3 regions of the Sphingomonas sp. PvP018 genome follow, and region 2 is predicted to be linked to each of the others. Evidence: predicted binding sites of a transcription regulator. Region 2 holds the regulator's gene; each other region holds the start of a gene.
What was found. Region 2 encodes LexA, which represses DNA repair genes until DNA is damaged. Its sites were predicted from a motif close to GTTCCNCNCTTGTTCT; they were not measured.

Region 1 (2,267 bases), on a different contig from region 2:
GCGCTGGCAAAAAGCGCGCAGCCGCTGGCAGAAGCGCTCCTCGCCGCCATGAAGATGCTCGCAGCCGGTCAGGTCGAGCCACAGCCCGTCGGGTGGTGTTGCCGCAGCGATCGGTGTCCAACGACGCACGGCGCGCAGAGCCAGATGGTCGAGTAACGCCGCATCTGCTTCCGGCTCAGCGGGACGGAAATCGAGGTCCGACACCAAAGCGCGGGCGTGCGTTGCAGCCATGCCGACGACGATCCCGAGGCTTGCAGCCGAAGCGCAGGCTGCCACGACCTCTTCCCGCCGACCGACCTTACCGATCAACGCGAGCGGCGACGCATGGAAGGCGGCGACCGTTGCTTCTACCGACATGGCTTGATCTGCTGGCGCATCGCCGCGGTACGGGTGGACCGCCGCTTCCGAGCGCCGGCCGAGTTCGCGCATCGGCGGTTTCGCATGTGCCGGGAGCGCTGCGATCTGACTTTCGACGTCGGTGCTCTCCGGCGCGTCCGTACGGGCCCAGCGCGCACCGGGTCGCCATCCGTCACCACGCGGAACGGAACAGGCGCCGGGATTGTCGTCGACAGGAAGCTGGAGCGCGATGGGCCTAGGCCGCGGCATAGCGTGCCGGTCCAGCCGTCTCAGCCGTTCGATGGCCAAGTGCGGCAGGAACAGCGAGACAACCCGTCTCATCGCACCCCTCCACGATCATAGAAAACGATGTGCCACTACGCTGGCGGGCAAGCTCGATCGACCAACGTGGCCGCCCTACCCCGGCGACGCTCAGGCGTTCGGACGGCGCACTGGCAATCCGCCAGCGGGTCCACGCGGCCGACGGCTCGCCAAGCGGATCCTGCTCGCGACCGCGTCGTCGCCGAAGGAGGAGCACAGGAATGTCTGCGTCGGCCGCAACCAGTTGAAGCCGGCGCGTCGCCACCATCGAGACCTGCCGTGCTTCCGCGATAACCGCAGACGGTGTGCCGTCACGCACCGCGTCTTCGATGACGGCCAGCAGCGCTGCGTCATCGAGCGGCTGCGCATAGATCACGTTCGCGGAAAGCAGGCCTGCCTGATCGAGGCCGGGGGCGTAAAGATCGTTACGGCAACTTGCCCACAATACCGGCCCGCCGGTTCGGGCTGACTCGCGTGCTGCAATGCCGGCGAGGAACAGCGTGGTCGCTGCGTCGTCGACCAGCGAGCAGCTATGCGCTGCGGCCTCGTGGAGCGCTCCCGTGCGCAGGCCCCCGCCACTCAGACGGCTATCGATGCTCTTGATTTCGAACGGCAACACCCGGTAGTCGGCGACGGGAACCGCAATCGTTCGCAGCTGCGCGAGACTTTGCTGAAGGTTAGTGGGCGCGGCAAACATAATAAACTCAAACTCGATTCGTTCTCTCTATGTTCCGCTCATGGTAGCGCTCCGTCAAGGCGATTCCGGCAAGCGGTTAGACCAAATCGGGATTCGACGGATGACTGCGGGACGGAACGGCTGCGCAACATACGGCAAACAAATCAGGAAGATTTCTCTTTCGTTCTGCCACCGGCTGACTCATAGAATCGAGATGCCGATCCGCCCCGAAAACCGCTGGCTTTACCCGATCGATTGGCGGCAGCTATCCGACGTGATCCGGTTCGACCGAGCCGGCGCGCGCTGCGAGCATTGCTCGAGACCGCACATGCGACGGGTCGCCCATCTCGGCGACGGTCGTTGGTGGGACGCAGAGGCCGCATGCTGGCGATCAGCGCGTGGCAAGCGGATCACGCTGAAGGGCGACTTCATCCTCAAGTCGGTGCGAACGACCTATGTCGTGCTCGCCTGCGCGCATCTCGATCACGATCCGGGCAACAGCATGCCCGGCAATCTCGCGGCGCTCTGCCAGCGCTGCCATATGATCCACGATGCGGCCGAGCATCGATGGCAGCGCTGGTGGAACGTCTTTCGCCTGCGCGCGATCCGCGACCTGTATGAGGATCCGCGCGTCACCCGGGAGCGGGGTGCACGGTAGGTGGCCACGCCAAGGTTTCGCGTCTGCCGAGGCGCCCGTTGGGCGGACGCTCCTGTCCGCACGCAGTCCGATATTCTCGACGACGTGATGATGTGCCAACGTTCGAACAGTCGAGCGAAAGACCGCGACGTCGGCCGCGTTGCGCAGCGTCGTTGAAACGTTGCTCGTCATGGCTAAGGTCGTGTGAGTTTCACAAGGGAAGTACACGAGCATGAATATGGGTGAACTGGTCAAGGCCGTCGCTGGTACGACGAGCACGAGCGAGGCAGAAGCCAA
Region 2 (2,267 bases):
TTACCGGGTGCCGATCGCGGAGATGGTTGCCGCCTGCCGGCGCGCGGACATCGTCATCAGCGAGCGCGGGCTGCCGCGCGGTTGTACGCCGCGATGGCTGAAGCTCGACCGGTCGATGCTCGCGCGGACCGGGGGGATCGCGTTGACGTTGACCACGGGGCGGATGGTGACGGTGCTCAATCCGGGGGACCGGCACCCGTGGCGCGATCCACCGACGCTGGCGCGGCCAATGCGACGGTTCGGGGCGGCGGGCGATCAGCATGGGCTGGCCGGGGGGGCGGCGTCGGTCCGGTTTCGGGTGCCGGCTCGGGGGTGGTCAGAGCGATAGGTCGCGATTGGGTATGTCGGGTCATGATCCTGCGAAAGTGGGGCCTCCGATTGGGAGGGCCGCAATTCCGAAACGCGGACGATGGTGCCTGGGGCCGTTGGTCACGAACGCCACTGCCGGTTGCGTGGCGGTGATGACCGCCAGCGCCACCCGGCATTCGTCAGTCGTAGCGGCGCAGGATACCCGACAGCTTGCCCTGAACCCGGACCTGTGCGGGCGCATAACGCTGCGGGTCATAGGCGCGGTTGGCCGGGTCGAGCCGGACCATTGCGCCTTCGCGGCGGAAATATTTCAGCGTCGCTTCGCTGTCCTCGATCAGCGCGACCACGATTTCGCCGTCGCGGGCGATCTCGGTACGGCGGATCAGCGCATAATCGCCGTCGAGGATGCCGGCTTCGACCATCGAGTCCCCCGAAACCTCCAGCGCATAATGCTCGCCGGTGCCGAGCAATGCGGCCGGAACGGCGAGCATCGAACTGCCTTCAAAGGCTTCGATCGGGACGCCGGCGGCGATCCGGCCGTGCAGCGGGATCTCGACGACGTCGTTCGCCGCGATGCGGGCGGGCGACGCGGGCGTGGCGCTGGCCGTGTCCGGCGCAGATACGGTGCCGGCCGATGCCGCAGCCGCCTTCGGCCCCGACTTCGCCGCAGTCTGTGCGATTGCAGCCTCGGGACGCTCGGGCATCCGCAGCACTTCGAGCGCGCGCGCCCGGTTGGGCAGGCGCCGGATGAAGTTGCGCTCTTCAAGCGCGCTGATCAGACGGTGCACGCCCGATTTCGATTTCAGGTCGAGCGCGTCCTTCATCTCCTCGAACGAGGGCGACACGCCCGTCTCGGCAAGGCGGTCGTTGATGAAGCAGACAAGCTCGTGCTGCTTGCGCGTGAGCATAACGGTTCTCCGTCCGGAACAGACGAGGAACTTCTATGGAACACTTGCAGCTTCGTCAAGCGGTGACGTCACGCGATGACGAGGATTTCCGCCGAGTCGCCCGCCCTTGCCGCCGGCGCGTCGCCGTCGCGGACGATCAGGCAGGACGAGCGGGCGAGCGTCAGCAGCATCGAGCTGTCCTGGATGGTCGAGGCATAGGCGCGACCGTCGCGCAGTTCGGCGCGCATATAGTCGGTCCGCGACTGGTTGGGCGGAAGATCCTCGCCGAGCAGCGCGTGCGTCGTCTGCGGCAAGGGATCGCGCGCGCCGAGCATGTGCGCGACCACGGGGCGGACGAAGAGGATGGCGGTGACGAAGGCGGAGACCGGGTTGCCAGGTAGGCCGAGCAGCATCGTCCGCCCGAGCGCGCCCGCCATCATCGGCTTGCCCGGGCGCAGCGCGATCCGCCAGAAGTCGATTGCCCCGCCAGCCGCCTCGATCGCGGGGCGGACGAGGTCGTGATCGCCGACCGACGCGCCCCCCGTGGTCACGAGCAGATCGGCATCGACCCCGGCAAAGGCGTCACGCAGCGTGTCGAGCCGGTCGGGGAGGATTCCGAGATCGATAATGTCGACGGGCAGGTCGGCGAGCATCGCGGCGAGCATGATGCCGTTTGATTCCGGTAGCGGGACGGGGTCGCTGGTCGAGCCGGGCGGAACGAGCTCGTCCCCCGTCGCGGCGACCGCGACACGCAGCCGGCGGCCGACCGACAGCGTGCCGTGTCCGCCGGTCGCAGCGACCGCAATGCGCGCGGGCGTCAGCCGATCGCCGGCCGCGATCAGCCGCGTGCCGGTCGCGAAGTCGAGCCCCTTGCGGCGCGTGTTGCGGCCTTCAAAGGCGGGGCCTTCGCCGTCGAGTATCAGCCGGTCGCCGTCGCGTGCGGCCTCTTCCTGGACAAGGACGGTATCGGCGCCGGGCGGCATCGCCGCGCCGGTGAAGATGCGCGTCGCCTGTCCCGCGCCGACTGAACCGGTGAAGGGGCGGCCGGCCGCGCTCTCGCCGATGACCGTC
Region 3 (2,267 bases), 2.4 Mb from region 2:
AAAGATCCAGCGCCCGGCCGGATGCAGATCATGATCGAGCCGCGGTCCGCTGCGCGGTGCGCGGTCGATCGCGTCGACCGTTAATGGGGAAGTAGCCATGATCGCGCAGTCGGCCCTAACGATTACAACTTTATGACAACGCGATGCATCGCCGCGCGGCGATACCAGAATGACACAGTGACGAACCCCGCGCAGCGCGCGACCGCCCATGATCCTCCCCCGCCGGGGGGCAGGCACAGCCTGACGGCGGGGGAGGACCGCCGCGCCTTTGACAGAGCGGTCCTCCTTCAATCGCGCATCGGATCGAGCGCGAAGACGCTACCCCGTCACCGCCCCGCGAGGCTTGCCAGCTGAGTCCCGTTGCGCGTCAGCAACGCGGCGGTCTGGACCGTGGCGTCCTGCATCATTTCCGCGCGGCACCGGCGCGACTCGGCAAAGGCATTCAGCCCGGCGGTCCGCGGGGCGCAGGTCCGGTTGACCGCCGACTGCACGCGACGCGCAAGCACGCGCCGGCCGGCGTCGCTGGCCAGGTCGAGCCCGGCATGCGAGACACGGATCGTGACGGGGTCGCGCACCGGATCGGCGGCAGCGCCGGTCGCAAAAAGGCACGCGGAAGCGATCGCCGCCGAAGCGACGCTGTGGAGGATCTTCATGATGACGTCCTTTGCTGGTCCTGCGTTCCGCAGGCACGCCGGCCTGCGCGCGACTATGGCTGACCGTCGGGAGGACCGTCTCTGCGCGGCCTCTCCGACGAAGACCCTCGTCGCTGCGCACGCCCTACGCCCCGATCGTTACGCGCCCGCGACGGTTTGGCGACGGTTCGTCGGACGCCCCGCGATTTCGATCACCCCGCACCTGGTTGCAACCGAACGCGCGCTCACATCCCCGGATAGCGCGCGAATTCGGGCAGGCTCGCCAGGTCCGCCATCCACGCCAGCCGCTCCGCGACCTGGATATGCGCGCCCGGTGCGACCGACTCGGGATCGTCGAGCGTGCACGACTGGATGTCGATGATCCCCGGCAGCGCGACCGGGTTGGTGTAGAACAGGCCCGTCCCGCACGTTCCGCAGAACAGCCGCCGCCCGTGCTCGGACGACGCATAGGTCACCGGATCGCCCGAAATCGTCACCTGCTCGGTCCTGAACGCGATCCAGCCGACCATCGGCGCGCCTGCGCTGCGGCGGCAATCCTCACAGTGGCACAGCGCGTGATGCGCCGCCTCGCCCGTCGCGACATAGTGGATCGCTCCGCAGTGGCATCGTCCCGACAACATGCACGCCTCCTGTTGATATTCTCGGTTTGTTCCACACATCGCTGCGTCGTGCAAGCCTTAGCCGCTTGCCCGATCGCGCCCCGTTCCCTACCTGTTCACCGGTGAACCAGATCGCCCATCCGTCCGACGCAAACCGCCAGCCGCCCTATCTCCGCGGCCTCAACGATCCCCAGCGCGAGGCGGTGCTGACCACCGACGGCCCGGTGCTGATCATCGCCGGCGCGGGCACCGGCAAGACCGCGGCGCTGACCGCGCGACTCGCCCACCTGATCTTCACCAAGAAGGCGTGGCCGTCGGAGATCCTCTCGGTCACCTTCACCAACAAGGCCGCGCGCGAGATGCGCGAGCGGGTCGGCCGCCTCGTCGGCGACGCGGTCGAGGGGATGCCGTGGCTCGGCACCTTCCACGCGATCGCCGCCAAGATGCTGCGCCGCCATGCCGAACTCGTCGGGCTGCAGTCCAACTTCACGATTCTCGATACCGACGACCAGCTGCGGTTGCTCAAACAGCTCATCCTCGCCGCCGATATCGACGAGAAGCGTTTCCCGACGCGCAGCCTCGCCGGGCTGATCGACCAGTGGAAGAACAAGGGCCTCGTCCCCGCCGATATCGATGCGGGCGAGAGCGAGCGTTACGCCAATGGCCGCGGCGGCGAACTCTACGAGCAATATCAGACCCGGCTGCGCGCGCTCAACGCCTGCGATTTTGGCGACCTGCTGCTTCACATGCTCGTCATCCTGAAGACGCACCGCGACGTGCTGGCGCAGTATCAGCAGCGCTTCAAATACATCATGGTCGACGAGTATCAGGACACCAACTCGTCGCAATATCTCTGGCTCCGGCTGCTCGCGCAGGAGCGCAAGAACATCGCCTGTGTCGGCGACGACGACCAGTCGATCTATTCGTGGCGCGGCGCGCAGGTCGAGAACATCCTGAAGTTCGAACGCGATTTTCCCGGCGCGAAGGTCATCCGCCTCGAACAGAATTACCGCAG

Region 1: the regulator LexA is predicted to act here: its motif matches at 1,375-1,390, upstream of J3A66_RS18220 (protein ImuA).
Region 3: the regulator LexA is predicted to act here: its motif matches at 1,356-1,371, upstream of J3A66_RS05160 (UvrD-helicase domain-containing protein).

What each region holds. Positions count from the first base shown of each region.
Region 1 covers NZ_JAGIOU010000002.1:25,246-27,512, forward strand. Annotated here, with positions in the region: gene J3A66_RS18215 (DNA polymerase Y family protein) at 1-429, opposite strand, end outside; gene J3A66_RS18220 (protein ImuA) at 593-1,354, opposite strand; gene J3A66_RS18225 (hypothetical protein) at 1,662-1,991, shown strand; gene J3A66_RS18230 (HU family DNA-binding protein) at 2,203-2,267, shown strand, end outside.
Region 2 covers NZ_JAGIOU010000001.1:3,639,648-3,641,914, forward strand. Annotated here, with positions in the region: gene J3A66_RS16295 (ComEC/Rec2 family competence protein) at 1-328, shown strand, start outside; gene lexA (transcriptional repressor LexA) at 489-1,217, opposite strand; gene glp (gephyrin-like molybdotransferase Glp) at 1,286-2,267, opposite strand, start outside.
Region 3 covers NZ_JAGIOU010000001.1:1,244,959-1,247,225, forward strand. Annotated here, with positions in the region: gene J3A66_RS05145 (inorganic phosphate transporter) at 1-99, opposite strand, end outside; gene J3A66_RS05150 (UrcA family protein) at 327-653, opposite strand; gene J3A66_RS05155 (GFA family protein) at 878-1,273, opposite strand; gene J3A66_RS05160 (UvrD-helicase domain-containing protein) at 1,384-2,267, shown strand, end outside.